Regions from separate parts of the Pantoea sp. CFCC18177 genome, predicted to be linked through region 1. Evidence: predicted binding sites of a transcription regulator. Region 1 holds the regulator's gene; each other region holds the start of a gene.

Region 1 (7,768 bases):
TGAAGCAGATGAGCCTCTTTTGCCTGTTGCAGTGCCAGCGCCGCCTGTTCCCGTAGCTGGAGTTGCTGCTGCTGTGAGTTCTCCTGTGTGTCTTGCTGCTGCTGCCAGGCGGTGAAATCATCCTGCTGCTCCAGCGTGAAGGTAAGTGCCAGCTCACTGCTCAAACGCTGCCACTGTTGGTTGGCGGTGGCAATTTGCTGGTCGAACTCATCGATCTCCTGCTGCAAAACCTGCTGCTGCTGTAATGACAGTTTCTGCTGCTCGCCTTGGGCGGTGCCGTCCTCTTTGAGTTTGGCGACCAATGCTTCCTGTGCTGCCAGTCGCTGCTGGTTTTCACCGGGCTGCAGTTGCTGATATTGCGCGATGGCCGGATGCTGACAGGAGCCACACAACGGGCAGGGCTGGTCGGGTTGCAGTTTGGCGCGTTCGTCGGCTAACTGCGCGATAGTGCGCTCAAGTTCGCAAATCTTGCGGATATCGAGCAGCGTTTGATTTTCACGCTTGTAGTCGTCACGCAGCGCCTGTAAAGCCGATTCCTGCTGCTGATGCTGCTGTTGCAACTGCGTCAGTTTCTGTTGTCGCTGTTGACGCTGCGGTTGCAGGGATTGCCAGCGTGCCGCCAGCAGGCTGAGTTGCTGGCGGGCAGGGCGCTGCTGTTGATGCAGAGCCAGGGCTTCACGCAGTTGGCTACTCGCGGCCTCGGCTTCCAGTGAAGTGAGTGCCTGCTCCGCTTGTTGGCGTTGCTGGCTGGCTTGTGCTTCAGCCTGCTGCAAGGGTTGCAGCGCCTGCGCATGTTCGGTAATCACCTGTTGTTGCTGCGTGACCTGCGTGTGCTGCTGTTTCTGCTGGGCAGTAAGCTGTGCCAGCGACTGCTCACGCTCTTCAAGGCGTGCGATATCCGCCTGCCAACGCGTCAGTTCCGCTCCCCAGCTGGCCACCGCCGCTTCGCGTTCTCGAAAATCCTGCTGCTGCGCGAATTGCTGTTGTAAGCGTTCACTCGCTTGTTGATGCTGGCTCACCGCGGCCTGACTCTGTTGTACCACCTGCTGTTGCTGGGTGTGCAGGCGTTGTTGATCGGCAATTTGCCGCGCACCGCTGGCAAGCTGTTGATCAAGCGGGATAACCTGTTCGGTCAGCAAGGTTTCCAACTGCTGCTGGTCGGAAACGGCCTGCTCACGTGCCTGCTGCGCCGCCTGATACTGTGTTTCACCCTGCTGCAGCGCCGCCTGAGCCTGTTGCTGTTGGGCATGTAACTGCTGAGCCTGCTGCGTCAACGCCTGTTGATCACGTTGCAGTTGCTCGCGCTGCTGAAGCTTATCGCGCAGTTTTTCTGCCGGCTCGGCGCGTGACAAGCGTTGGCGATCCCCTTCGGCCTGCTGCCATACGTGCTCAGCGCTCTGTCCTGCCTGCTCGGCTTGCTGCTGCTCTTGCGTCAGTTGCTGAGATTGCGTTAACCACTGCTGCTGCTGTTGCGCTTGCTCCAGCCGTTCGCTGAGGGTTTTCTCCTCGGTGGCTAACGTGTGTAGCTGTTGGGTAAGTTCATCGCGACGGGTTTCATCCAGCAGCAGCATACCGCCCGCGCGGGCGCGCAGCGTATCTAACTCGCTGCGGGCGCTGCGCCAACGCTCGTAAATCTGCATCGAGATTTGCCCGTAAATCTCGGTGCCGGTGAGTTCTTCCAGTAGCTCGGCGCGTTCTCCCGGTTTGGCATTCAGGAAGGCGGCAAACTGCCCTTGCGACAGCATCATCGAACGGGTAAAGCGCGCGAAATCCAGCCCGGAGAGGGTTTCAATCGCTTTGAGTTTGTCACCGACTTTATCGGCAACAATTTGGTTATCAGCCACGCGGGCCAGTTCGACACGCGGCGCCTGCAATTTGCCATCGGCCAGGCCACGTGCGCGGTTTTGGCTCCAGAACGCGCGCCAGGCTTCACCTTTGATTTCAAACTCCACTTCAGCCAGGCACTCTGCGGTATCACGGGTGATCAATTCATTTTGCGTCTGCGATAGCACGCCGAGGCGTGGCGTCTGGTGATACAACGCCAGACAAATCGCATCCAGCAGCGTGGTTTTTCCTGCGCCGGTGGCGCCGGTAATGGCAAACAAACCGTTACTGGCAAAGGGCTCGCGGCGGAAATCAATAAACCACTCACCGCGCAGCGCATTGAGATTCTTAAAGCGTAACGTCAGAATTTTCATGCGGACGGGTTCTCCAGCGCGGCGAGGGTGGTGCGAAACAGTTGGGTGAGTTGATCGGCTTGTTCGGCATCCAGCTGATCTTCCTGCGCCAGACGGCGGGCAAACACCTCTTCTACTTTCAGCTCGCTCAGGGTTTCGTTGTCCATGCGTGCCAGGCTGCGCTGGCGCTGCTCACGGCTACGTCGTACCAGCAGCACTTCCACGGGCAGCGCTTCGGTGAGCTGTTCGACGCGACGCTGCAGGTCGCTAAGGTACTCTTGCGTGGTGATTTCAATATCCAGCCAGACCGGTTTTTCGCCATCGCCCTCATTGAATTGCGTCAGCTGTTGCTCAATTTCCGCCATCGATCCTTTGAGCATCTGCATCGGCTGGAACAGCGGAATGGTGAGCGGGGTAACGGCGTCTAACTGGCGGCTGAAATCCAGCAGGAACACACTCTTATCGCGGCCCAGTTCATCAAAACTGAGTGGGATCGGTGAACCGCTGTAGCGGATATGCTCGCTATCGGCGATACGTTGCGCCCGATGGATATGGCCAAGCGCGATGTAATCCGCAGGGGGAAAAGCCTGCGCCGGGAAGGCATCCAGCGTGCCGATATAGATATCGCGTACCGAGTCGCTTTTGGTGACCCCCACCGTGGTGAGGTGCCCGGTGGCGATGATCGGCAGTGGCTGATCGCCACGCTGCGTGAGGGCTGCCGCGTAACACTGCTGGTAGTGCTGCTCTATCGCCTCCAGCAATGAGATTTGCTTTTCACGGCCTGATTGCCCGGCCTGACTACGCAGAATATCCCGTGGACGAAGATAAGGGATGGCGCACAGTAGCGCGCCCGGCGTGCCATCACGCTGATGCAGCGTCAGCACCTGCTGCTCGCCTTGTGGCGTGGCGCTGGTGATCACGCGGGTATTCAGGCAGGCAAGGAGTTCACGCGATTCATTGAGGGTGGCAACGGAATCATGGTTTCCTGCCAACACCACCAACTGACACCCAGTGGGCTGCAATGCCACCACAAAGCGGTTAAACATTTCACGCGCATAACTGGGTGGCGAACCGGTATCAAACAGGTCTCCGGCGACGATGAGTGCATCGACTTGATGCTGCTGGATCTGGTCCAGTAGCCACTCAAGGAAGGCCTGATGCTCTGCCGCGCGGCTTTTACTGTAAAAGAACTGACCGAGATGCCAATCCGCCGTGTGTATGATGCGCATGAAAACTCCGTGCTTAGTTAAGCGAGCGAGAAGTATAACCTCTTCAGATCGCAAAGAAAAAAAAGCGCTAATCGTTGTCACATTTCTGTTTTTTAACTATTTATCATAGGTCGGGTTTTTCATAAAAGTGTCATAAAACTGACGCATAATGACGCCGCAAATCCCCGTGACAAGCCGTCACAACAGCAGGAGTTATAATGGCTAAGCGCATTTTGGTTGTGGAAGACGAAGCTCCCATCCGTGAAATGTTATGTTTCGTGCTGGAACAGAATGATTACCAGCCTATTGAGGCCGAAGACTACGACAGCGCGATTGGTAAGCTGATCGAGCCGTGGCCTGATTTGATTCTGCTGGACTGGATGTTGCCGGGTGGCAGCGGTATTCAGTTTATTAAACATTTGAAACGTGAAGCGATGACGCGCGATATCCCGGTGATGATGCTGACGGCGCGTGGTGAAGAAGAGGATCGCGTACGCGGTCTGGAAGTGGGCGCGGATGACTACATCACCAAGCCTTTCTCACCGAAAGAGCTGATGGCGCGTATCAAGGCGGTGATGCGTCGTATCTCGCCGATGGCAGTGGAAGAGGTGATTGAGATGCAGGGCTTGAGCCTGGATCCCTCCTCACACCGTGTGATGGCCGAGAGCACCCCGCTGGAAATGGGCCCAACGGAATATAAATTACTGCACTTCTTTATGACGCATCCAGAGCGTGTATACAGCCGTGAGCAGCTGTTAAACCACGTTTGGGGCACCAACGTGTACGTCGAAGATCGTACGGTTGATGTGCATATCCGTCGTTTACGTAAAGCTTTGGAAGTTTCTGGTCACGATCGCATGGTTCAAACCGTACGCGGAACAGGGTATCGTTTCTCTGCCCGCTACTAAACGGAGTCTTTTACCGTGCTGGAACGACTCTCCTGGAAGAGATTAATGACCGAGCTGGCGCTGGTCTGCTTGCCTGCGCTGGTGCTGGGTCTGTTGTTCGGTTATCTGCCCTGGCTGCTGCTGATTGCCGTATCCAGCGTGCTGTTTTGGCACTTCAGAAACCTGATGCGTCTGTCGCACTGGTTGTGGGTTGATCGCTCCATGACGCCGCCTTCCGGGCGCGGCAGTTGGGAGCCGCTGTTTTACGGTCTGTACCAGATGCAACTGCGTAACCGACGTCGCCGTCGTGAACTCGGTAATCTGATTAAGCGTTTTCGCAGCGGTGCGGAATCGCTCCCCGATGCGGTGGTGTTGACCACCGAAGAGGGCACGATTTTCTGGTGTAACGGACTGGCTCAACAGCATTTGGGCTTGCGCTGGCCGGAGGATAACGGTCAGAACATCCTCAATTTGCTGCGCTATCCTGAGTTTTCTCGCTATATCCGTCAGCGCGATTTTAATAAGCCACTGACGCTGGTGCTTAACAACCAGCATCATATGGAATTCCGCGTGATGCCCTACAGTGAAGGGCAGTGGCTGATGGTGGCGCGTGATGTGACCCAGATGCACCAGTTGGAAGGCGCGCGGCGTAACTTCTTCGCTAACGTCAGCCACGAACTGCGCACCCCGTTAACGGTGTTGCAGGGGTATCTGGAGATGATGGACGATGCGACGATGAACGAGCGCACGCGTGGCAAAGCATTGCACACCATGCAGGAACAGACGCGTCGTATGGATAGCCTGGTGAAACAATTACTGACGCTGTCGCGTATCGAAGCGGCACCGGCCATCGATTTGAAAGAAACCGTGGATGTGCCAGGTATGCTGCTGTTGTTGCAGCGTGAGGCAGAAACCCTGAGCCAGGGCCGTCACAGTATCCATTTCCACACCGATCCGCATCTCAAAGTGTTTGGTAATGATGAGCAACTGCGGAGTGCCATTTCCAATTTGGTCTACAACGCGGTGAATCACACGCCAGATGGCACGCGTCTCGACATCAGCTGGCTGCGCACGAAAGAGGGCGCGCAGTTTAAGGTCTGTGATAACGGGCCGGGGATCAGTGAAGAGCATTTGCCACGCCTGACAGAGCGCTTCTATCGGGTGGATAAAGCCCGCTCACGCGCCACAGGTGGTAGTGGGCTGGGGCTGGCGATCGTGAAACATGCGTTAAGCCATCACAATGCGCGGCTGGAGATCACCAGTATCCCGCATCAGGAAACCTGTTTTAGTTTTCTTCTGCCGCCACGGTTGATTGTGGCAAAGGGAATCCGCGAGAATGTGGCGCAGTAAACGCCACCGGATAACCTGATGAAATCGCTGTTGCTGTTCACTTTGCTGTTGTGCTCTGCGCTGGCGCAGGGCCAACAAACCATGCTCACCGGCAATTTGAGCAGCGTGGGTTCTGATACCCTCGGCTATCTGATGACGCTGTGGGGCGAGGATTTTAGCCGTCAGTCACCTGGCGTTAACGTTCAGGTACAGGCGGCGGGCTCCTCCACCGCGCCCACCGCGCTGGCGGCCGGTGCCGCCCAGTTGGGGGCGATGAGCCGCCCGATGCAGATTGATGAGCGCCAACTGTTCACCACGCGCTATGGTTATCCTCCATTGGCTGTTCCTGTTGCCATGGATGCGCTGGTGGTGGTGGTGAATCAGGACAACCCGCTGCCCGATATTGATCAACCGCAACTCGATGCACTCTTCTCCGTCACCCGCTTATGTGGCGCGCACAGTGTACCGCAGCGCTGGGGCGATCTCGGATTGAATCAGGATGGCTGGGCAAAACGCAGCATTCAGCGCTTTGGTCGTAACTCAGCCTCGGGCACCTGGGGATTCTTTAAACAACAGGCACTGTGTAAAGGCGATTTTCGCGCTGACGTCGCGGAATTTCCGGGTTCGGCTGCCGTGGTACAAGCGGTGGCGAGTACCCCCAACAGCATTGGCTATGCCAGCTTCGGTTTCCATCTGAGCGGCGTAAAAATGGTGCCGATCAAGACGGCCAGCGGCGCGAGCGTGATGCCCGATGCCGAATCTATTCGTAGCGGCCACTATCCGTGGTCTCGTCCTCTCTACATTTATGTGAATAAAGCGCCAGGCAAACCCTTGCCACCCTTGGTCAGTGCTTTCCTGCATCAGGTGTTATCGCCAGCAGGGCAACGACGCGTCACTGAAGCGGGCTACCTGCCGCTTTCAGAAAGCCAAATGGCGCAGGCACGCGCCGCCATCGAAGGAAATTGAAGCAGTAGTCGCCGATCATGAATTATATTCACGTCAGCTGAATTTTCTTCCATTGCCCTTCGGGGCATAGCGTGTCACTCTCATGGACATGTAGCCGTCCAGATGGCTAAAAATAACCACGCGAAATTATACCCTGACGCAATTATGCGTTTAGCCAGGAGTGCATATGTCACATCATCATCCGTTCCGTGCCGATACCGTCGGCAGTTTTCTCCGTCCCGCGGCCATCAAGCAGGCGCGCGTGCAGTTTGCCAACGGTGAGATCTCCGCGGAGCAGCTGCGTCAGGTGGAAGACACTGAGATCCGTCATGTGGTTGAACAGCAACGTGCCAACGGTTTGCAGGTGGTGACAGACGGTGAATTCCGTCGCGCGTGGTGGCACTTCGACTTCTTTGGCGATCTGCAGGGCGTTGAGCTGTTTGAAGCCGAGCAGGGCATTCAATTTAATGGCGTGCAGACCAAAGCGCACGGCGTCAAAGTCACTGGCAAAGTGGGTTTCAATCCCAACCACCCGATGCTGGAACACTTCCGTTTTCTGAAGAGCATTGCCGGTGATGCGGTAGCGAAAATGACCATTCCAAGCCCAAGCGTGCTGCACTTTCGCGGTGGGCGTAAGGTGATTGATGCCACCGTCTATCCTGATTTAAAAGAGTACTTCGCTGATTTGGCACAGACCTATAAAGATGCGATCAGTGCGTTTTACGCCGAAGGCTGTCGCTTCCTGCAACTGGATGACACCGTGTGGGCCTATCTCTGCTCGACGGATCAGCAGCAGCAGATCCGTGAACGCGGTGAAGATCCGCAAGAGTTGGCACGTATCTACGCCGGGGTGCTGAATAAAGCGCTGGAAGATAAACCTGCCGATTTGACCATTGGCTTGCATGTCTGTCGCGGTAACTTCCGCTCAACCTGGATTTCCGAAGGCGGCTACGAGCCAGTGGCCGAGATTCTGTTTGGTCAGGTCAATATCGATGCGTACTTCCTCGAATATGACAACGAGCGCTCAGGCGGTTTTGAGCCGTTGCGCTTTATTAAGCCGGGTCATCAGCAAGTGGTACTGGGTTTAATCACCACCAAAAACGGTGAGCTGGAAGATCCTGCTCAGGTGAAAGCCCGTCTGCAAGAAGCATCGCAGTTCGTGAGCCTTGACCAGATCTGCCTGAGCCCACAGTGTGGCTTTGCGTCGACCGAAGAGGGCAAC
Region 2 (7,768 bases), on a different contig from region 1:
GTGATCCACGCACTGCGCGACATCATCAAGTACACCCCAGATCTGCTGGCGGTGCGCTGGCGTCGTGACGGCTTTATTGCGGACCATGCTGCACGCAGCAAAGGTCAGGAAACGCCCATCAACCTCTTGGGCTTCAAAGACGGCACCGCGAATCCAGATACGCACAATAATGCACTGATGGATCAACTGCTGTGGGTCACGACCAATCAGCAAGAGCCTGCCTGGACGGTGGGTGGTAGCTATCAGGCGGTGCGTATTATTCGTTTCCATGTTGAAATGTGGGACCGTACCCCGCTGGGCGAACAGCAGACCATTTTTGGCCGCGAGAAATTATCCGGTGCGCCATTGGGTATGAAAAATGAACACGATGTGCCGGATTACAGCAAAGACCCCGATGGTGATGTGATTGCACTCGATGCGCATATTCGCCTCGCCAACCCACGTACGCCTGCAACCGACAGCAGTTTGATGCTACGCCGAGGTTACAGCTACTCTTCTGGTATCACCGGAGCAGGGCAGTTAGATATGGGGTTATTGTTCGTCTGTTATCAGCATGATTTAGCCAAAGGCTTTATAACGGTACAGAAGCGTCTGAATGGCGAAGCGCTGGAAGAATATATACGCCCGATTGGTGGCGGATACTTTTTCGTTTTACCCGGTGTCCCTGATGAAAAACATTACCTTGGGCAGCCTCTACTGCAGGCTTGATTAATAAATGCACAGTTCCTACGCAGCGATAAGGTCGCGTAGGGGCTTTTTTTACTTGCAACAAACTTTCCCCCGGCCTCTTCCACTTCCGAATGTTCTGAAAAAGTTCGCCGCGCACTAAATAATCCATCACTCTGAAAGATATAGATAATTTAATTTAAGACGAAAGTTCTCATGCTTCGCTTATCTGTTTTTCTTTAGCGTGACGTAAAAATACTGTTGCAAAGCATGGTTAATTTGATGCACTTTACTCATAAGCGTTGTCAGTTGTGTGGCTAAGTCCACTGGAGTTCGCGCATGACCCGGTCCTTCTATGGACAGTTAAATACACTTCAGCTAGCGCAGTACACTGCGGGGGATTTCTTCCCTCCAAAGTATCCTCTTCACTTTTCAATTATCGTTTCCGAACTAACGCCAATTCTTTACCGGTGCGCTACAGCGCTTCGTCGTTGTTGCACACTATTCTCAATGGCCAGACTCGGCTTACAAGGAAGCCAACGAAACCTCTAAAGCGTTCAAGTCATCGCCGCGGGTGATCCGCCGCGATAAATGAAACCAACTGTAAGGTGCCACTATGGGAAGACAGAAAGCAGTGATCAAAGCGCGTCGTGAAGCAAGAAGAGTCGTTCGTAGTGATTCTCGCAGTCACCGTCAGCGCGAAGAAGAATCGGTCACTTCGCTGGTGCAGATGGGTGGGTTGGACTCAATAGGCATGGCGCGTGATTCACGCGATCGTGGTCCGATTGAAGCCAGAAATGAAGCTCAGGCGCACTATCTTAACGCCATAGAATCGAAACAGCTGATATTCGCTACCGGTGAAGCCGGTTGCGGTAAAACCTGGATTAGCGCAGCCAAAGCGGCTGAGGCCCTGATCAATAAGGACATCGAAAGGATAATTGTGACGCGCCCGGTTCTGCAGGCGGATGAAGATCTCGGTTTCCTCCCCGGAGACATTTCCGAGAAGTTCGCCCCGTATTTCCGACCGGTATACGACGTTCTGGTTAAACGTCTCGGCGCTTCCTTTATGCAGTACTGCCTGCGACCCGAAATCGCTAAGGTAGAGATCGCGCCCTTCGCATATATGCGCGGACGTACCTTTGAAAATGCGGTGGTGATCCTTGATGAGGCTCAAAACGTTACCGCCGCACAGATGAAGATGTTCCTGACACGCTTAGGCGAAAACGTGACGGTTATCGTCAACGGCGATATCACACAGTGTGACTTGCCGTCTAACGTCAAATCTGGTCTGGCCGATGCGTTAGCGCGCTTCGAAGAGGATGAGATGATTGGCGTGGTGCGTTTCGGTAAAGACGACTGCGTTCGCTCGGCACTCTGCCAGCGCACGCTGCATGCTTACAGTTAACCTTTTAGAAGTAGATTGAGAGTGTAGCGAAGCAAAACCCGGCGCAAGCCGGGTTTTTTTATTCCCGGTTAACCGGGATCAGTTGAGCGAATCATGAGTTGATTGTTGGGGAAGTCTATTAACACTGCATGGTTCTGCAGAAAGTTGGTCCCTAATAATCCATCCGCTTTCATATGTTGAAAATCACCTTCAAGAACTAAGGCGTTCACGTTAAATTTCCCTGGTGCGGTGTCTTTAATATGAACCTGAGTCGCCTCGCAATTATCGTTATCCATCTCAGCCCACAGTCATTTTTTAATATTTATTGTCGGTGTTTATTTATGCGAAGCAGTTTTAACTTATACCTCAGAGGGCTTTAATCACTGGCTCGTGATTTAAAACAAGGCGTTTCTTGTGAAAACCGGGCGGTACGCGCATCACGCTCATAACCTTGCGGTTCACACAGCAGATGATAAAGCTCGGGCCGACGGCCATGGATCCAGCGTCGGCCGGTGGACATGGCGAGCAAAGAGAGATCCAGCTCGGCACTGACCAGCGCATCCCGGAAGGTGGTGGTTTCATTGATAATGCGGCCATAGGGATCAATCACCATCGCATTGCCTGTGCGGATCTCGCCGTTATCGAGTCCAACGCCGTTACTGAATAACAAGAACAGCCCATTATCGTGTGCGCGTGACGGCAACCAGCGCATCAACCAACCGCGTCCGCTGTCTCCGGCTAAAGCAGCTTCAAGTGCATCTGGATTCTGCTCCCGCTTCTCCCACAAACTGAGCGGAATCGGCTTCATGCCGAAGGGGCTACGTGAATGCGTACCGCCGGTCTGATGTGGTGCAATCAAAATATCGGCACCGAGCAGGGCGGTAATGCGCACGTTATCAGTCAGGTTGTTATCCCAGCAGATCAAAATCCCAATACGCACTCCCCATGGCGTATCGAACACGGTGAATTCATTCCCTTGGGAAATTGCTGGGTGTTCAAATGCGTGGATTTTTCGATGGATATGACGCTGACCATCCGGCATGCACATCGCATAGGCATTGTAGAGCTGGCCATTGCGATGTTTCTCAATGAAACCAGCACCGATTGCCATTTGGTACTTCTCTGCCAGCATCGCGATACGTGCCAGCGAGGGGCTGTCATCACTGCGTTCAGCCAACGCTTCCACCTCTTCAGCAGGGAGATCCGGAACATGCCAGTAGCCAGTGATACACATTTCAGGGAAGGCGAGAACCTGGGTCTTATCCTGTGCAGCTTGTTCAATGAACTGCTCCATGGTGGAGAGATTGTAATCTTTGTCCCCGGCTCGATGACAAAACTGTACCGTTGCAACACGAAGTTTTTTATCCATTTGGTTTTCTCGTTTGGGAAATTGGACGCTATTTCACCAGAGAGATATCAACGGTGTATAATCACAAAATCTCGCATTTTGATAACCAAACGGAATGGATATTAAACTTCTGCGCGCCTTCGTGACGCTAGCCAAAACAGGGTCGTATCATGCGGCCGCGGACATACTGTGTGTGACACAACCCGCGCTCACTAAGCAGATACAGACACTGGAACATATTGTTGGTGTCACGCTTTTTCAGCGCGGGCGTAATGGCGCAAGGCTGACTATCGCTGGTGAGCAACTGTTGCCAAATGCCCAGGATATTGTTGAACGGCATACACAGTTTTGTGCGTCAATCGCTAATCTGCAAAGCGGTCATGCGGGAAAGCTGACCGTTGGGTTTGGTATCTCGTCATTTCGGCTGGCTCCCGAGCGGGTAGCGTCATTCCGCAATGTCTATCCGGGCGTGCAGGTGTCATTGAATGACATGCCCTCTGCGGTGCAGTACCAGCAACTGATTGAGGGGCGTCTTCAGGTAGGATTTGTGCGTCTGCCGGTGCCTGAGCCTTTGTGCAGTCTGGCACTGGGCGAAGACCAACTGGTGCTGGCGGTTGCTGCCGATTGCGCTTCAACATCGACGACCTTAATCGAAACCCATCAACTGTTGCAGCTCTCGCCGTATCGCGGTGACGGGCTAACGGAGCAGGCACAGCGTTATCTTAGTGCTCATCACCTTAAGCCGCGCACAGTGGCGGCCGCCGATGATATCCAGACATTGCTGGCATTAGTAGCGGCAGGTGATGGCATCGCATTACTGCCCGCCAGTGTGGCGCATATCCTGCCCTCAGCCGTAAAGTTGTTATCGCTTGAGGGTGAACATACGCGCTGGCAAACCGGCATGGCCTGGAATGCGCAGATTAAAGACCCAGTAAGAGATAACTTTTTGCATCTGGTGAGAAGTAACTAAAAGCGTTTTCGGGCTCTGGGGGAAAGATAAAAGGGCGGGTGCATTGAGGTCAGCCATGCCAACAAGAGAGAGTGGCGGGAGTTTCCTCCCGCCGGTTGCTCTTACTTCAAGGATTCGTAAGCCATGAATGCAGCAACCTCCATGTGGCCGGTTCGGATTCGTACCTCACAGAGGTCTTTTCTCGTGACCAGTATCACGGCCAGCACTGCCGCGATGAAGAAGATGGCGATCAAGATCGCCTCACGCTGCTTCATGGTTGCTTCTCCTTGCCTTTCGGCACGTAAGACGCTACCTTTCATGTTGTCTGGCATTAAGGGTAGGCCTCGGGTTGATTGAATAAATCTCTCGGGGCTTTCTTCTTTCTGCCGTCAGCAATGCTTAAGACAGAAAGCCTCAAGCACCCGCCCGAATACTACTTATCCTGATACAAGCTCACAATGAGATGCCTTGTAGTCGAATTCTTAATTCGTGAAAAGTTTGACCGCTGGAGTTAGATGATGAAATTGAGCAACCTCAATTTCATAAGTCGGCGGTGGGCGGCGGGAAATGAAAATAAAAATGCCCAGTTGTTAACTGGGCACTTTCATATAAATAATGGCGGTGAGAGGGGGATTGATTCGCTGCGCTCACCCTTCGGGCAGCGTCGCAGGCTCCGTTGTCCAACTGGCTGACGCCAGTTGTCGAACCCCAATCGGGGCTTCTCATCCCCCTCAGATCGGCGGGAAATGCAAATAAAAATGCCCAGTTGTTAACTGGGCACTTTCATATAAATAATGGCGGTGAGAGGGGGATTCGAACCCCCGATACGTTGCCGTATACACACTTTCCAGGCGTGCTCCTTCAGCCACTCGGACATCTCACCACGTTTTTTCCGCTAACCGCACTGGGTCAACGGGGCGCTACTATAGGGAGTAACCCGAAAACGGTCAAGCCCTATTTTCTCCTTTTCTTCTATTCGCTTAAGCTCTGTGCAGCTTGCTGCAACTCTCAACGAAGTGGTGTTTCTGTCATCAAATTATTCCTTATCCGCCACAAAAGTGTCACCGAACTGTCGCAGACTTGTCTGCGGAAACATTTGGTTATATTTACTGATAAGGATGCTGATAAATGAAACACATACCTCTTTTCACGGTTTCTCTGCTGGCCTCATTAATGACCGCGTCAGCAGTGGCAGATGATGCAACATACTCGCGTGCCGCAACTGGCGATATTACCGAACACGGTGGCGCGCGCCGCCTTAGCAGCGATCAAACTGAAGCACTGAAAGCGTCATTAATGAACACCACGGCTAAAAACGTCATCTTGTTGATCGGCGATGGCATGGGCGATTCAGAAATTACCGCCGCTCGTAATCAGGCGATGGGGGCTGGTGGATTCTTCCCCGGTCTGGATGCATTGCCACTGACCGGGCAATACACGCACTATTCCCTCGACAAGAAAACCCACAAACCGAACTACGTGACAGATTCAGCCGCGTCAGCGACGGCGTGGGCCACCGGCACCAAATCCTACAATGGCGCAATTGGCGTCGATGTGAATGGCAAAGATCAGGTCACCATTCTTGAGCTGGCGAAAGCCGCCGGGAAAGCCACCGGTAATGTGTCAACCGCTGAACTGCAGGATGCAACACCTGCTGCATTGATGGCGCATGTCACTTCGCGTAAATGCTATGGCCCTGAAAAAACCAGCGAGCTGTGTCCGACTAACGCGCTGGAGCAGGGCGGTAAAGGATCAATCAGCGAGCAGATGCTAAAAACCCGTCCTGATGTCACTTTCGGAGGCGGCGCAAAATCCTTTAATGAAAGCGCTAAAGCCGGTGAGTACCAAGGCAAAACCCTTCGTGAGCAGGCTCAGGCGTTGGGCTATCAACTGGTGGATAACCTTGAAGGCATGAATGCGATTCAGCAGGCCGATCAAACTAAACCGGTATTGGGCCTGTTCTCTGATGGCAACATGCCGGTGCGCTGGCAAGGGCCGAAAGCCAGCTATCACGGCAATATTGATAAGCCAGTGGTGACCTGCGAAGTGAACAAAGAACGTCCAGCTTCCGCACCGACTCTGGCGCAGATGACTAAAAAGGCGCTCGATCTGCTGAGCACCAATGAGAAAGGCTTCTTCCTGCAGGTAGAAGGAGCATCGATCGATAAGCAGGATCATGCTGCGAATCCATGCGGTCAGATTGGTGAAACCGTCGATCTGGATGAAGCCGTACAGCAGGCGCTGGCTTTTGCCCGTGAGCACGGGGATACGCTGGTGGTGGTGACCGCAGACCATGCGCACAGTAGCCAGATTATCGAGAATGGCAGCAAAGCGCCGGGTCTTACGCAGGCGCTGAATACCAAAGATGGCGCAGTGATGACCATCAGCTACGGTAATTCAGAAGATGATTCACAAGGCCATACCGGCACACAGATTCGTATTGCGGCTTATGGCCCTCATGCGGCGAACGTAGTGGGTCTGACCGATCAGACCGACCTGTTCTTTACGCTGAAGGATGCGATGGGGATTAAGTAATAAAATCAGGGGCGGTCTGAAGATCGCCCCTCACTGTTACAGGCCGCGCTGAGCCATCAGACGGGCTAAATCGACTAAGCGATTGGAGAAACCCCACTCGTTGTCATACCAGGCAAGGATTTTTACCAGGTTGCCGCCAATCACCAAGGTTGAAAGGCCATCAATGATCGATGAGCGCGGATCGCCCTGATAATCGCTGGAGACCAGTGGTTCATCGCTATAGCCCAATATCCCTTTCAGCGGACCTTCTGCCGCAGCCGCTTTAAACGCGTTGTTCACTTCCTCAGCAGTCACATCCCGTTTTAATGTCACGGTTAAATCGACAATCGATACCACCGGAACCGGCACGCGCAATGAATAACCGGTCAGGCGACCCTCCAGCTCGGGAATCACGCGTCCCAACGCCTTAGCGGCACCACTTGAGTAAGGCACTATCGACAGCGCCGCAGCGCGCGCGCCACGCAGATCTTTTTCAGGCTGATCGTGCAGCACCTGGCTGTTGGTGTAGGCATGCGTGGTGTTCATTAAGCCGTGCTCGATGCCAAATGCTTGGTGAAGTACCTGCGCGGCAGGGGCTAAGCCGTTCGTGGTGCAACTGCCGTTGCTGACGACGAAGTGCTGCTGCGGATCGTAGCGCTGATCGTTCACGCCGAGCACAATCGTCAGGTCATCATTTTTGCCCGGCGCGGATATAATCACCCGTTTCGCGCCCCCGCTGGTGATATGCACTGCAGCTTTGTCGCGTTCGGTGAAGAAGCCGGTGGCTTCAATCACGATATCAACGCCGACATCACGCCAGCGAATATGGGCCGGGTCGCGCTCGCTGAACACACGCACTGGCTTGCCATCGATACGTAACTCGCCTTCAGAGGCTTCCACTTCAGCG
Region 3 (7,768 bases), on a different contig from region 1:
CATTACTTCGCCATACGCTTGTACTTGATACGCTTTGGCTCCAGCGCGTCAGCGCCGAGGGTGCGTTTCTTGTACTCTTCGTATTCGGTAAAGTTACCTTCGAAGAACTCCACTTTGCCTTCATCCTGATAATCGATGATGTGCGTGGCGATACGGTCAAGGAACCAACGGTCATGCGAGATCACCATGGCACAGCCTGGGAATTCCAACAGGGCGTTTTCCAGCGCGCGCAGGGTTTCGATGTCCAGGTCGTTGGTCGGTTCATCGAGCAGCAACAGGTTGCCGCCGACCTGCAGTAGTTTCGCGAGGTGCAGACGACCACGCTCACCACCAGACAGTTCGCCAACACGTTTGCCCTGATCGGTACCTTTGAAGTTGAAGCGACCGACATAGGCGCGGCTTGGCATCTCAACGTTGCCGACACGCATAATGTCCTGACCGCCCGAGACTTCCTCGAACACGGTTTTCGAATTGTCCATGGCGTCACGGAACTGATCCACTGACGCCAGCTTGACGGTTTCGCCCAGCTCGATGGTACCGGAATCTGGCTGTTCCTGACCGGACATCATGCGGAACAGCGTGGATTTACCCGCACCGTTTGGACCGATGATGCCAACAATTGCACCCTTCGGCACAGAGAAGCTCAGGTCATCAATCAGGACACGATCGCCATACGATTTGTTCAGGTTGGTCACTTCCAGCACTTTATCGCCAAGGCGCGCACCAGGTGGAATGAACAGTTCGTTGGTTTCGTTACGTTTCTGGTATTCGGTGTTGTTCAGCTCTTCGAAGCGCGCCAGACGGGCTTTGCCCTTAGACTGACGGCCTTTCGCGCCCTGACGAACCCACTCCAGCTCTTTCTCAATCGACTTGCGACGCGCCGCTTCAGAAGAGGCTTCCTGCGCCAGACGCTGATCTTTCTGCTCCAGCCAGGAGGAGTAGTTACCTTCCCACGGAATACCTTCACCGCGGTCCAGCTCCAGAATCCAGCCTGCAACGTTATCCAGGAAGTAACGGTCGTGCGTAATCGCTACCACGGTGCCTTCGAAGTCGTGCAGGAAGCGTTCCAGCCAGGCCACGGATTCTGCATCCAGGTGGTTAGTCGGTTCATCCAGCAGCAGCATGTCTGGTTTTTCCAGCAGCAGGCGGCACAGCGCGACGCGGCGGCGCTCACCACCGGACAGGTTGCCAATTTTGGCATCCCAGTCTGGCAGACGCATCGCATCAGCAGCACGGTTCAGCTGGGTGTCGAGGTTGTGGCCATCGTGTGCCTGGATCACTTCTTCCAGACGACCCTGTTCTGCCGCCAGCTTGTCGAAATCCGCGTCCGGATCAGCGTACAGGGCGTACACTTCATCAAGACGTTTCAGCGCCCCAACCACTTCAGAAACCGCTTCTTCCACAGATTCACGCACGGTGTGCTCTGGGTTAAGTTTCGGTTCCTGTGGCAGATAGCCCACTTTGATGCCCGGTTGTGGGCGTGCTTCCCCTTCGATATCGGTATCGATACCGGCCATGATGCGCAGCAGGGTGGATTTACCCGCGCCATTCAGGCCGAGTACACCGATTTTGGCGCCAGGGAAGAAGCTAAGAGAGATGTTCTTCAGGATGTGACGCTTCGGCGGAACCACTTTGCCGACGCGATGCATGCTATAGACGAATTGAGCCACGTTGTAATGAGCCTCTGGTCTGTGAATGGTGGAACTTCAGATGGTGAAGTTTAGCCGTTTTCACCCGGCAATCACAGCCGCATGGCGTTGAATCTTCTGGAGTGGGGTAACAGAGCCGATAACTGATTGATTCTCACTCAACAGTCGCTATGCTGCTTTTTTGCCTGAAAACGGAGGGAGTTCGATGAAAGTGCTGATTGCAGCAGATGAACATGCCTGGGGTGGATTGATTCCCGCGATCCGCCAGACGTTACCTGATATGGAATTTATCGCCTCGGCGGGCCATGCGGCGGAGAGCCTGGCCGGTTTCGATGCGCTGATCCCCGGCATGTGTCGTGTGGATGCACGGTTAATCGCCACTGCCGATCGACTAAAGCTGATTCAGCAGGCGGGCGTCGGGCTGGAAGGTGTTGATCTTGCGGCGGCAAAGCAAGCCGGCATTATGGTGGCGAATGTCCCTTCCGATAATTCAGGCAATGCCGATTCAGTGGCGGAGCTGGGTATCTGGATGATGATTGGGCTGGCGCGTCGCCAGCATGAGATTGCCGATTGCCTTGCACAGCAGAGGCTCGGACAGCCAATTGGATTGGGACTGATGGGCAAAACCGTCGGGCTGGTGGGATTAGGTGGCATCGGCAAAGCGCTGGCGAAGCGCCTTGCCCCGTTTGGTATGCGTATGATTGGCGTAAAACGCGAGGCGGATGAAGCCTTTGCGCGTCAGCATCAGCTCGACTGGATCGGTACAATGTCGCAGTTACCGGAACTGCTACAGCAGGCGGACTTTGTGGTGCTCAGCCTGCCAGACAACGCCGATACTCATAACATCATCAACGCGGATGCGCTGGCGCAGATGAAACAGGACAGTTTCCTGATTAATCTCGGACGCGGTGGGTTGATAGAGAAACAGGCTTTTCTGACGGCGCTGGAGAGCAAAAAATTAGCCGGGGCCGGGCTGGATGTGTTCTGGCAGGAGCCGCCCGATCCGCAGGATCCGGTGTTCCGCTATAACGTGATCGCCACCCCGCACATTGGTGGCGTGACGGACATTTCCCTGGCAGGCAACATCAAAGGGATCTGCGATAACCTGCGCCGTCTGCGCGATGGCGACGCGGTGATCGATCGTAAAGCCTGATCTCAAGGCAGGCGCAGTGGGATATTCTGTTGCGCCAGCCAGTTTTTCAGCGCCGCTTCTGGCGCACTGTCACTCACCAGCAGATCAAAACGACGCAGCTCACCGATGCGGGCGGGCAGTACTTTGCCAAATTTGCTGCTATCGGCCACCAACACACGGGTGCGCGCCCGTAACATGGCGTGATGCTTCATGGCTAATTCATTGATGTTATAGCAGGTTGCGCCCTGTTCCTGATCGATGCCCGCTGCCGAGATAAAGGCCAGCGTGGGGCAGAGATCGTCGAGGATCGAGTGGGCACCGATCGGCGTGAACAGCGCGTTATCGGCATGAAACTCTCCGCCGCTCAGGATCACATTACAGGCCGGTTTCTCTTTCAGCGCGAGAAAGGTATTCATGGCGCAGCAAATCGCGGTGAAGGGCAAGGCGTCCGGGATAGCATCCACGATGTAGGGCAAGGTGGTACCGCAGTCAAAAAACACCGTATCGTTTTCGCTGATCAAACTTGCCGCCACCTGCGCCAGACGTTGTTTACGTGCGGCGTTTTGGCTGTGTTGGTCGGAGATAAAATAGTGTCCGGCGTGGCTTTTCGGATCGCTGACAATATACCCCCCCAACAGTACGACCGCCGAAGCCGGTTCCGTCAGATCGCGGCGAATCGTCATCTCTGATACACCCAACAATTGAGCCGCATCTTTCAGGTGTAGCTTGTCGGTACGCTTCAGCGCCTGTGCCAGCTTGTGAATTCGTTCGTCGCGCCGGGTTTCCATGATGATCTCTGTTGATTGAGTAGGCTGAGGTCGAGGATGCTGAAGGTGAAATCACGATAAATGATAAAAAATTTAATGATTTGCGATACCTGTAGCACAACGATTTTCAATATTACCTGTAATAGGATCGGCCCGCAAACCCCTCTCTCCGGTCCGTGATGGCCGTTTCGCTTAACGCTATCTCTGCAACACGATGATGTTACATTGTTAGAATAATAACACTCTCGCTCGGTAATCTTTGGCGTTATATCGCTTTTGTTGATGATGTTGAGGTGTGAATTTTGTCACATTACAACCTTAATTTAACTGTTATTGTTAATTTAATAACATTATAAGGTTAAAAATTCACCGGGGAGTTAACAATGGATATCGCGGTTATTGGGTCAAATATGGTGGACCTTATTACCTACACCAATCAGCTACCGAAAGCCGGGGAGACGCTGGAAGCTCCCGATTTCGCTATCGGCTGCGGAGGGAAAGGGGCAAATCAGGCGGTGGCAGCAGCGAAAATGGGCGGTCGCGTGATGATGGTGAGCAAAGTGGGCGACGATCTGTTTGCGCCTAACACCGTGGCGAACCTCAAACAGCAGGGCGTGGATACCCAATATGTGACCACCGCAGCGGGTACGTCCAGCGGCGTGGCGCCCATCTTCGTTGACGATCAATCACAGAATCGCATTTTGATTATCAAGGGTGCCAATCAGCAGCTCAAACCAGCAGACATTGATGAGGCCGCTGAGGCGCTGAAAGCCTGCAAGCTGATCATCCTGCAGTTAGAAATCCCGCTGGAAACCGTCTATTACGCCATCGATTTTGCGCGTCAGCACGATATCAAAGTGATCCTTAACCCGGCACCGGCGGTGGCGAATCTCGATATCGACTATGCCTGCAAGTGCGATTTTTTTATGCCCAATGAAACCGAACTGGAGATCCTCACGGGCATGCCGGTGGGCACGGATGACGAGGTGAAACGGGCAGGGCAGACGCTGCTTAAGCGCGGTCTGAAAAACCTGATTATTACCCTCGGAGGGCGCGGTTCGCTATGGATGGCGGGTGACACTCTGCACCATGTGGCCCCCACGCCAGTGAAGGCTGTGGACACCAGCGGTGCGGGTGATGCTTTCATCGGCTGCTTCGCGCATGCGCTGGTGAAAAGTGGTGATATCGCGGCGGCGATGGCGCAAGCCTCGGCCTACGCCGCTTGCAGCGTGACCGGTCGCGGTACGCAGCGTTCCTATCCTGACGCGGAAACCTTCCAGCGTTTTCTCAACGTACACTGAGGTCGAGCTATGCAACCGAACATTGTTCAGCAACCTGACGGCTATCTGAATAAGACGCCGCTGTTTCAGTTCATTTTGCTCTCGTGCCTGTTCCCGTTGTGGGGCTGTGCTGCGAGCCTGAACGACATCCTGATCACCCAGTTCAAAAGCGTGTTCGCGTTGAGCGACTTTGCCAGCGCACTGGTGCAGAGTGCGTTTTACGGCGGCTATTTTCTGATTGCGATCCCGGCTTCTTTGGTGATCCGCAAAGCCACTTACAAGCTGGCGATCCTGATGGGTCTTGTGCTCTACATTGTGGGTTGCGTGCTGTTTTATCCCGCCTCGCACATGGCGACTTACACCATGTTCCTTGCGGCGATTTTCGCCATCGCCATTGGCTTAAGCTTCCTCGAAACCGCAGCTAATACCTACAGCTCAATGATTGGGCATCGCGATCACGCCACGCTGCGTCTCAATATCAGCCAGACGTTCTATCCGATTGGCGCGCTGATGGGCATCGTGTTGGGCAAGTATCTGGTGTTCCAGGACGGTGAAAGCCTGCATGCGCAAATGGCGGGCATGAACGCGGAGCAGGCGCATGCTTTCCGTCTCAGCATGCTGGAACATACATTGGAACCTTATAAATATCTGGTGATGGTGTTAGTGGTGGTGATGTTGCTGTTCCTGTTCACTCGCTATCCCCGCTGCAAACCTCAGTCGAGCGAAAAGTCGCTGCCTTCACTGGGTGAGACCTTCCGCTATCTGGCGGGGAATCGTCACTTTAAGCGCGGTATCGTCGCGCAGTTCCTGTATGTCGGGATGCAGGTAGCCGTCTGGTCCTTTACCATTCGTCTGGCCTTGACGCTGGGGGCGACCAACGAACGTCATGCCTCTAACTTTATGATTTACAGCTTTATCTGTTTCTTCATTGGTAAGTTTGTCGCTAACTTCCTGATGACGCGCTTCCGTGCAGAGAAAGTGCTGATTGCCTACTCAGTCCTCGGTGTCATCACCCTCGCGTGGGTGATGTTTGTCCCCAACTTTACTGCGGTGTACGCGGCGGTATTTGTGAGCGTGCTGTTCGGACCATGCTGGGCCACCATCTATGCCGGCACGTTGGCTACGGTGGATAACAAGTACACGGAAGTCGCGGGTGCTTTCATCGTGATGTCGATTGTGGGTGCCGCCTTTATTCCGGCCATTCAGGGCTTTGTTTCCGATCATCTGGGATCGATGCAGTTGGCGTTCGGCGTTTCGCTGCTGTGCTTCGCGTGGGTCGGCTTCTACTTCTGGGGCGAGCTGCGCCATAAAAACCAGGCGATTCAGGCAGGCCGTTTAGTGGAGGAGATGCCATGAAAACCCGTTTACCGCTGCGCCGGGAGCAGTTTCATGAAACGCCCAGCACGCTGCTGCACAATGCCTCTTTCCACGTCGAGTTATTCCGCTATCCGGCGGGTGTTGAAGCGGTGCGTATCAGCAATCTGCGCGGTACGGTGATCGTGCTGCCGTTTTACGGCCAGATGGTGTGGGATGCCACGTTCGATGGCCACTCGCTGACCATGGGGCACAGTTTCAAACAGCCGCTGCTCGGCAGTTCGATTATCGATACCTATGGCTGTTTTGCCTTCCATTCGGGTTTGCTGGCCAACGGTTGTCCGGCCCCGGAGGATGACCATCCGCTGCACGGTGAAATGGCCTGCGCCCGCATGGACAGCGCATGGATCGTGCTGGAGCAGGATCGTGTGTCGTTGGAAGGCGAAACCGAGTATGTAAAAGGTTTCGGCCATCACTATTTAGCCTCTCCGGCGGTGCGGTTGCACGCCGACACGCCGCGCCTGCAGATTGAAATGAACGTCACCAATCTGGCGGGGGCACCGATGCCGCTACAGTATATGTGTCATCTGAACAGCGCCTGGCTGGCAAATGGCCGCTTTAATCAGTCGATCCCACAGGATGCCTTTCAGTTACGGACGTCGATTCCGGCCCATGTGAAGCCGACACCGCAGTGGAGCGCCTATACCGATCAACTGGCACGCGATCCGCAAGCCTTCCAGCAGTTAGATCAGCCGGAGATGTGCGATCCGGAGATTGTGTTCTTTGCCGATAATTTGCCGCAGTACGGCAACGAAGTGCAGTTTGAGTTGCATGCGCCGGAAGGCTTCGCACTGATGACCCGCTTCGATAGCCGCCAGTTCCCGCACGCCACGCGCTGGATGCTGTACAACCACGATCAGCAGGTCGCGGCCTATGTGCTGCCCTCCACCTGCCGACCGGAAGGATTTAAGGCGGCGCAGCGTGCCGGCACGCTGATTGAATTGGCTCCAGGTGAGAAGCGCCACTTTAGCGTGGAGACGGGAATTCTGTAATTTTTTTGACGGCGGGGGGCCTGAAGCATGAAGGCCCAGCGGTAACGCCGTCTGGGACCGCACAGAGGCTGGCGGTCCTCGTGCGTGCCGTCATAAAACTGTCACGCAATATCCTCGCCAATCGTATAAAGCCCATCCCCCTGTTGGACGATAACTCCTGCGACATTCGTCACAGTCGTTCTCCTCTCTTTTTACCAGGGTTCAGATTTATGAAGCTCAACCAGTTTAAAATTGGCCAGCGGCTGGGGTTTCTCGCCACGCTGCTGCTGTTCGCAACGTTGTTGATGGGACTGCACGGACTGCAAGTCAATATGCAGGCGCTGGAAAACAATCAAGATGTGATGGCACGTGAAGTCTTGATTGCTGACAGCATCGACACCGCGCGCAGTGCGCAGGTGCAGTTCAAGATACAAGTGCAGGAGTGGAAAAATACCCTGTTACGCGGCACGCAAGGGCAGGAGACCTTCGATAAGTACAAAAAGGCATTTTTGAAAGAGAGCCAGCAAACGCAGGCACTGCTGAGTAAACTCAGTCAAATCCAGACGGCGCTGGGGCTGCCTACTGCACCAGTTGA
Region 4 (7,768 bases), on a different contig from region 1:
GTGGATCTGGGTCGCATTTTGCGCCACCGCGGCGTTGAGGCGGAAGGCATCAACCGCCCATTTCAGATAGGCCGCCCATTCAGACTGGTGCAGTGGCAGGCCTTCACGCAGCGCCGGTTCATCAATCTGGATGATGCCGATCCCGGCTGTTTCCAAATCTTCCACTTCATCACGCAACGCCAACGCAATTTGTTTGGCGATGGTTTCACGCGTCACGTCCTCGCGCGGAAATGACCAGCACAGAATCGTGACGGGGCCGGTGAGCATACCTTTAACCGGTTTGTCGGTCAGTGACTGCGCATACTGCGCCCACTCAACGGTGATGGCTTGCGGACGGCTGATGTCGCCAATAATGACCGGTGGTTTCACGCAACGCGATCCATAGCTTTGTACCCAGCCGTTTTGCGTGAACACGAAGCCATCAAGGTTTTCGCCAAAGTATTCAACCATGTCGTTACGTTCCGCTTCACCGTGTACCAGCACGTCAAGCCCCAGCCGCTCTTGTTCGGCAATTGCCTGTTTGATGTGTTGGGCGATACCCGTGCGGTAGTTTCCGCTGTCGATGTTGCCTTTTTTGAAGTCGAGACGCAGGCCGCGGATTTCAGTGGTCTGCGGGAATGAGCCGATAGTGGTGGTTGGCCAGGCTGGCAGGTTGAAGCGCTGACGCTGTGCCTGGGCACGTTCACGATAGTGGCCCGGACGTTCCACGTCTTTAGCCTGAATTTTTGCCAGACGCGCCTCGACGGCGGCATTGTGAACACGCGTTGAGTGAGCACGGGCACGAATCGGTGCACTCCACGCCGCCAGTGAAGCGGCATCTCCATTATTCAGCGCGTTGCTCAGCAGTGACAGCTCAGCACACTTTTGCAGGGCAAAGGCAAACCAGCTTTTCACTTCCTCATCCAGCCGGGTTTCCACACTCAAATCGATCGGGCTATGTAGCAGTGAGCACGATGAACCCACCCACAGCTGCTGGCGCAGTCCCACCAGCGGCTTCAGGCATTCAAACCAGCGACTCAGGTCAGCACGCCAGACGTTACGACCGTTAATTACGCCGACGGACAGTAGCCATTCAGCGGGCAGCTGTTGGTGAATGTGTTGGATGTCATCTTTACCCTGCACAAGGTCAACATGCAGGCCCTGTACGGGCAGGGTTTTGATGACATCAAGGTTCTGACCAATGCTGTCGAAATAGGTGGTGAGCAGCAGTTTGACGTTGCCTTGCAGCGCTGCGTAGGCCGGTTTGAAGGCATCACGCCACGCTGACGGCAGTTCCAGCGCCAGGGCAGGTTCGTCGATTTGCACCCATTCGATACGGCGTTTTTTCAGCTCTGCCAGGACTTGCTGGTAAACCGGCAGGATCTCTTTTAGCAGTGTCAGGCGATCAAACGATTCACCTTTGACTTTGCCCAGCCACAGATAAGTGACCGGCCCCAACAACACAGGCTTAATCTTGTGACCCAGCGCCAGCGCTTCGTCCACTTCATCCAGCAGTTGGGTCCAGCTGAGCCTGAACTGCTGACCTTGGGTGAACTCGGGCACCATGTAGTGATAGTTGGTGTTGAACCATTTGGTCATTTCAGCCGCTGCCGCGGGCTCACCGCTGGGCGCACGACCACGACTAATGCGGAACAGGGTGTCGATATCGATAGAACCGTCTTGATTTTGGTGGCGTGCGGGCACATTGCCGAGCAGCAGGCTAGTACTTAGTACGTGATCGTACCAGGCGAAATCGCCGACCGGCAATAAATCTACGCCCGCCTCTTTTTGCTGTTGCCAGTGTCGGGCCCGCAGTTCACTCCCTACGGCCAGTAGCGCTTGTTGCGAGCTGAGGCCTGCCCAGTAACTTTCCAGTGCTTTTTTGAGTTCACGACGCAGACCAACGCGAGGGAAACCGAGTGTGTGGTTCAGAATGCTCATTGGGTGTACTCCAAACGATGCGAACCCTTTATCTTCATCCAGCAAGCATGATGGCGGTCCGCTGAAGGCTTATACTGGACAAAAAGAGAGTGGCCGTATCGCTTGCTTGAGATGTTTAGCCGTCCAGATGTTTACACCGCTATCTTCTGCGGGTACTGTATGTTCCTCAAGCGCAATCTGTTCAATCTCGATGTGAAGGACTCTCATGATCGAACTCAAACACCTGAGAACGCTGCAGGCGTTACGGAATACCGGCTCTTTAGCTGCCGCCGCCGCCCAGCTTCATCAGACACAATCGGCGTTATCTCATCAGTTCAGCGACCTGGAACAGCGGCTGGGCTTTCGCCTGTTTGTGCGCAAGAGCCAGCCGTTGCGGTTTACGCCGCAGGGGGAGATTTTGCTGCAGTTGGCCGAGCAGATTTTGCCGCAGATTCAGCAGGCATTGCAGGATTGCCACGAGCCACATCAAACCACGCTGCGCATTGCCATTGAGTGCCACAGTTGTATTCAGTGGCTGACACCCGCCTTGAGTAATTTCCGTAAGAGCTGGCCGCAAGTGGTGATGGATTTTAAATCTGGCGTGACTTTTGATCCCCAGCCAGCGTTGCAGCAGGGGGAGCTGGATGTGGTGTTGACCTCAGATATTCTGCCGCGCAGCGGGTTGTTCTATACGCCAATGTTTGATTTCGAGGTGCGTTTGGTGTTGGCACCGGATCATCCGCTGGCGCAGCGTGAACATATTTCGCCGGAAGATTTGGCTGATGAAGTGTTGATGATTTATCCCGTTCAGCGTCAACGTTTGGATATCTGGCGTCATTTTCTGCAACCCGCTGGCGTGACCCCCGCCTTGAAGAATGTGGATAATACGCTGTTGTTGATTCAGATGGTGTCGGCCCAGATGGGCATTGCCGCGTTACCCCATTGGGTGGTGGAGAGTTTTGAGAAGCAGGGCCTGGTGGTGACCAAGACGCTGGGTGATGGTTTGTGGAGCCGCTTATATGCTGCGGTTCGCGATGGCGAGCAGCGTCAGCCGGTGTTAGAGGCGTTTGTACGATTTGCCCGTCAGCACGCCTGTGACCATTTGCCCTTTGTCCGCGATGCCGCGCGTCCGGGTTCACTTCAGTCCGTTTCTTTATGATCCCGCGGGCGGCGTGTGTCGCCCGTGCTGTTATCCCTGCCCTGCCTGCTCTATAATGCGCCGCCTCAATCCGCGACCAAGAGAGTTTCACCATGACGAGTAACGATGTTCTGCGCAGCGTGCGCTATATGCTTGATTTGAGCGATAGCAAAGTGGTGGAGATTTTTGCCTTAGCGGGCAGCGAAGTGCCATTGGAAGATGTGCAAGCGTGGATGAAGAAGGATGATGATGCTGCGTTTCGTAAATTGCCTGACGTGCTGATGGGCTATTTTCTGAACGGGTTGATTTTCTATCGCCGTGGCAAGAGTGAAGATGCGCCTGCACCGTCGGTAGAGCGCCGCATGAATAATAATATTTTTATCAAGAAGTTGCGTATTGCCTTTGCTTTGAAGACAACGGATATCACGGAAGTGTTGCTGAAAGCGAACTTCAAGGTGTCTCAGGCAGAAGTGGGCGCGATTTTCCGCAATCCGGATCATAAGAATTACCGCGAGTGCGGTGACCAGATTCTGCGTAACTTTTTGAAGGGACTGACGATGATTCATCGTCTTGCGGCGCCAGCGAAAAAGGCGTAGTCGCTTGGAGATCGGAGCAGGGTCGGATATAGGCCGCTCCGATCATGAAGGAATCTCACATCCCTCTGGCTTAAGCGCTGCTTTTTCCTAGCACCCAACGCTTATGAACGTAGAGTGAAGCAAAAATCACGATGGCTCCGGCAATAAAGCTTGGCCAGTGTGGTTTTTCCTGCCAGATGGCCAGATTGACCAGCAAGCCCGCCGGTACGTGCATGTTGTTCATGATACCCAGCGTGCCCGCATCCACCTGAGTGGCACCGTAGTTCCACATGAAGTATCCCAGTCCCGATGCCGCCACGCCCAGCCACACCAGAATGCCCCACTGCAGTGAGGTGGTAGGTAGTTTGTTCGGATTACCCCACAGGCTCCAGGCAATGATGGCGATGATCACCGCGCCAAGATAGAACCATGAGAATGCGGTGTGCTGCGGCATCGGACGGGTTTCCTGCAGGCGCTTGTAGCCGACCATGCCAATGGCAAAGCAGATGTTGGCGGCTTGAACCAGCAGCAGGCCAAACCAGAAATGGTCGCTGACTTTGTCGTAACGGATGATGGCTGCCCCACCGACTGCCAGCAGCGCACTGAATGCATAGCCAATTCGCAGCGGACGTTTGCTGAGCAAGTCGTAAATTAACGTCACATACAGCGGCGTCATCACCGTGAACAGCAGGAACTCTGACACGCTGAGATAGGTGTAAGCCTCAAAACTCAGCAGATACATGACGCCCAGCTGCAGCATCCCTACCAGCATATACAGCAGGATGGTGGAGGCGCGATAGCCTTTCCAACGCAGGAAAGGCAGGAAAACGATGGCCGCAAGTGCCAGGCGCATCAGCACCGAGAACCAGGAATCAACCTGGCCGGCGAGGTATTCCCCGATCAAACTAAAGGAAAAAGCCCACAAAATGGTGGTAACGATCAGTAACAGCACGGTATTGATCCCAAAATGAACAGTGGCGCTAGTGTAAACAAACTGTCGTCATGGGTTTGAATTATTTGGTTTACAACAGACCAAAATACAGACAAACAATGTAAGGCAAGAATAAGTGGCCTGTCTCGCCAGACATCATGCGCGAATACCAACATTTCCTGGTTTATTTCGCTCTTTAATGTCATCAAACTGTAACAAATGTGTCACGCGTCACAGTAACGTGACGAAACCATCACTATCCTGTGCGCGAAATGGAACCTTTTGGTGCTGTTTTAACGCCACACGGCGCTTGACCCAACCTGCTGGGAACACATAACAATATCGCGCCCTGGAGGGCCACACTCATGTTGAGTATCTTCAAACCGGCACCGCATCAGCCGCAAGTCGCTGATGATCGTGTTGATCCGCTCTACCGTCGGCTACGCTGGCAAATCTTTATCGGTATTTTCTTTGGATACGCGGCCTACTATCTGGTGCGTAAAAACTTCGCGCTGGCGATGCCTTATCTGGTGGAACAGGGCTTCTCACGCGGCGATCTAGGCTTTGCGCTGTCCGGGATCTCCATCGCGTACGGCTTCTCCAAGTTCATCATGGGCTCGGTTTCCGACCGCTCTAATCCGCGCGTGTTTTTACCCGCTGGGTTAATTCTCGCTGCGGCCGTGATGTTAATCATGGGATTTGTGCCTTGGGCGACCTCAAGCATCATGGTGATGTTTGTTCTCCTGTTCCTGTGTGGTTGGTTCCAGGGCATGGGCTGGCCGCCTTGTGGACGAACGATGGTGCACTGGTGGTCGCAGAAGGAGCGCGGCGGGATTGTCTCCGTGTGGAACTGTGCGCATAACGTGGGTGGCGGCATTCCACCGCTGCTGTTCTTGCTGGGGATGGCATGGTTTAACGACTGGAAAGCGGCACTCTACATGCCCGCGTTCGGGGCGATCATCATCGCCATCATTGCCTTCGCCCTGATGCGCGACACACCGCAGTCTTGTGGCCTGCCGCCGATTGAAGCCTATAAGAATGATTACCCGCCAGATTACAACGAGAATCATGAGCAGGAGCTGTCGGCAAAGCAGATTTTCATGCAGTACATCCTGCCGAATAAGTTGCTGTGGTACATCGCGTTGGCTAACGTCTTCGTCTATCTGCTGCGTTACGGCATTCTCGACTGGTCACCCACTTACCTGAAAGAAGTGAAACACTTCACGCTGGATAAATCCTCCTGGGCATACTTCTTCTATGAATATGCGGGCATTCCCGGCACCTTGCTGTGCGGCTGGATGTCAGACAAGGTCTTCCGCGGCAACCGTGGCGCGACCGGCGTGTTCTTTATGACGCTGGTCACCATCGCCACCGTAGTTTACTGGCTTAACCCACCGGGCAACCCAGGCATCGATATGCTGTGCATGATCGTTATCGGTTTCCTGATTTATGGTCCGGTGATGCTGATTGGTCTGCATGCGCTGGAGCTGGCACCGAAGAAAGCCGCGGGTACGGCGGCGGGCTTTACCGGCCTGTTCGGTTACCTCGGCGGTTCCGTTGCGGCCAGTGCGATTGTCGGTTACACCGTGGATTACTTCGGCTGGGATGGCGGCTTTATGGTGATGATCGCGGGGTCAGTGCTGGCGGTACTGCTACTGCTGCTCACCATGATCAATGAGCATAAGCACAAGAAACAAATAGCATAATTAAATGGGCCGGTTAACCGGCCCACTTTTTAAGCCAGGAACAGCTTACGCAACGTGTGCGGAACCGCATCCTCAGCATTACTGCCAATCACTTCCAATGCTGGCAAGGTATCTTTCAGGCGCTGGTGCGCATTACGCATGATGCAGCCCTTACCCGCCATGCTCAGCATTTCGACATCATTCATACCGTCACCAAAAGCGATGCACTCTTTCAGTGAATATCCGAGCTGTTTGGCGACGGCTTCCAGCGCGTGACCTTTCGATACGCCACCGGCCATCACTTCCAGGCAGGTTGGCAGTGAGAAACTGACGTTGACGCGATCGCCCCAACGCGCTTCGATCGCCAGTTCCAGCGGAGCCAGGCGTTCGTGTTCATCACAGGTGAAGAAGACTTTACTGATCCCATCCGTTGGCAACATACCCGGTTGGTAAACCTGATAGTTAAATACGGACTCACGAAAATAGTCCTGCTCGTCTGGGCGATGGCGGCTCATAAACCACTCGTCGTCACGGTAGACGTGCGTAAGGATATGCTCATCATGGTACTGCAAGCCGTAAAGCTCGCTGGCGATGTCGCCATCAAGGTTGTGGCTGAACACCAATTCGCCGTCAGCGTTGTGCACGCGCGCACCATTCGAGGTGATCATATAGGCCGGGATGCCGAGGCTATCGCGCATCTGGCCCACGTCGATGTAATGACGTCCGGTGGCGAAGACAAAATGCACATCACGTGCCACCAGCTCCTGCAATGTGGTACGAGAGAAAGGCGTCAGGCGATGTTCCGGCGAAAGCAGCGTGCCATCCAGGTCGGATGCGACGATGTGGTACATGTAAACCTCTGGTATTGATATCGGATAAAAAATTAAACTTGGCGCTCGAAGAAATCGACCACCAGGTTGAGCGCTTCAGCGCGCATGGCGTCTGTTTCAAACAAAATCTCATGACGCGCGCCTTGGATCACATACGGCACGGTGCCTTCGCAGGGATGGCCTGCCTCGGCCATCGCCGAGCAAAAAGCCCCTTGCGAGCGGTTATCCACCACATCGTCTTCACTGGCCTGCAGCACCAACGTGGGAGTGGTGATTTTCGCCACCTGGCTAATGATGCTGCGCCCCGCCTGCACACCTTCACGGACCCAATGGTAAGTGGGGCCACCCACGCGCAGCGCGGGATCGTCGGCATAGAAACGCAGGTTACGACGATAACGCTCCCGACTGTGCGTCAGGCGATTGATGCCAAACGGACTGGCACGCCAGCGGCCCGTTCCCAGCGCATAACGTTCGCGCAGCGCGGGCAGTTTCTCCGCCCAGTCCAAAATCGGATGCGCCATCCAATCGGGAAGCGGCAGCACAATGCCAAACATCGGTGCTGAAAATACCGCCGCGTGGAATGCCTGAGGCTGACGCGCCAGAAACAGCGCTAAGATCGCGCCGCCCATCGAGTGCGCCAACACATATCGCTGTTGATAGTTGCTGTTAGCGATCTCTTTCTCATAGAGCGTTTCCAGATCGTCAACATA

The links. The regulator PhoB, encoded in region 1, activates phosphate uptake and scavenging genes when phosphate is short. The targets are predictions, from matches to a motif close to CTGTCATAAAACTGNCNNAT.
Region 2: a site for PhoB is predicted at 5,406-5,425, ahead of phoA (alkaline phosphatase). Genes of this name have one in related genera too.
Region 3: a site for PhoB is predicted at 3,840-3,859, ahead of rbsK (ribokinase). Genes of this name have one in related genera too.
Region 4: a site for PhoB is predicted at 4,743-4,762, ahead of glpT (glycerol-3-phosphate transporter). Genes of this name have one in related genera too.

The regions. Positions count from the first base shown of each region.
Region 1 covers NZ_JBNBPL010000015.1:3,419-11,186, reverse strand. Annotated here, with positions in the region: gene ACPUC8_RS15805 (AAA family ATPase) at 1-2,198, opposite strand, end outside; gene sbcD (exonuclease subunit SbcD) at 2,195-3,406, opposite strand; gene phoB (phosphate response regulator transcription factor PhoB) at 3,604-4,293, shown strand; gene phoR (phosphate regulon sensor histidine kinase PhoR) at 4,309-5,622, shown strand; gene ACPUC8_RS15785 (PstS family phosphate ABC transporter substrate-binding protein) at 5,641-6,567, shown strand; gene ACPUC8_RS15780 (cobalamin-independent methionine synthase II family protein) at 6,734-7,768, shown strand, end outside.
Region 2 covers NZ_JBNBPL010000001.1:445,406-453,173, reverse strand. Annotated here, with positions in the region: gene efeB (iron uptake transporter deferrochelatase/peroxidase subunit) at 1-708, shown strand, start outside; gene phoH (phosphate starvation-inducible protein PhoH) at 1,283-2,071, shown strand; gene ACPUC8_RS02045 (hypothetical protein) at 2,140-2,346, opposite strand; gene ACPUC8_RS02040 (nitrilase family protein) at 2,427-3,419, opposite strand; gene ACPUC8_RS02035 (LysR family transcriptional regulator) at 3,514-4,368, shown strand; gene ACPUC8_RS02030 (Hok/Gef family protein) at 4,470-4,622, opposite strand; RNA gene ACPUC8_RS02025 (RtT sRNA) at 4,964-5,094, opposite strand; tRNA gene ACPUC8_RS02020 (tRNA-Ser) at 5,143-5,230, opposite strand; gene phoA (alkaline phosphatase) at 5,476-6,882, shown strand; gene gap (type I glyceraldehyde-3-phosphate dehydrogenase) at 6,919-7,768, opposite strand, start outside.
Region 3 covers NZ_JBNBPL010000007.1:217,472-225,239, forward strand. Annotated here, with positions in the region: gene ettA (energy-dependent translational throttle protein EttA) at 3-1,670, opposite strand; gene ACPUC8_RS09985 (2-hydroxyacid dehydrogenase) at 1,855-2,802, shown strand; gene deoR (DNA-binding transcriptional repressor DeoR) at 2,805-3,569, opposite strand; gene rbsK (ribokinase) at 3,932-4,849, shown strand; gene fucP (L-fucose:H+ symporter permease) at 4,859-6,184, shown strand; gene ACPUC8_RS10005 (aldose 1-epimerase family protein) at 6,181-7,194, shown strand; gene ACPUC8_RS10010 (methyl-accepting chemotaxis protein) at 7,404-7,768, shown strand, end outside.
Region 4 covers NZ_JBNBPL010000001.1:22,425-30,192, forward strand. Annotated here, with positions in the region: gene metE (5-methyltetrahydropteroyltriglutamate--homocysteine S-methyltransferase) at 1-1,920, opposite strand, end outside; gene metR (HTH-type transcriptional regulator MetR) at 2,126-3,058, shown strand; gene ACPUC8_RS00120 (YehS family protein) at 3,151-3,633, shown strand; gene ACPUC8_RS00125 (carboxylate/amino acid/amine transporter) at 3,704-4,564, opposite strand; gene glpT (glycerol-3-phosphate transporter) at 4,909-6,249, shown strand; gene yigL (sugar/pyridoxal phosphate phosphatase YigL) at 6,279-7,079, opposite strand; gene pldB (lysophospholipase L2) at 7,112-7,768, opposite strand, start outside.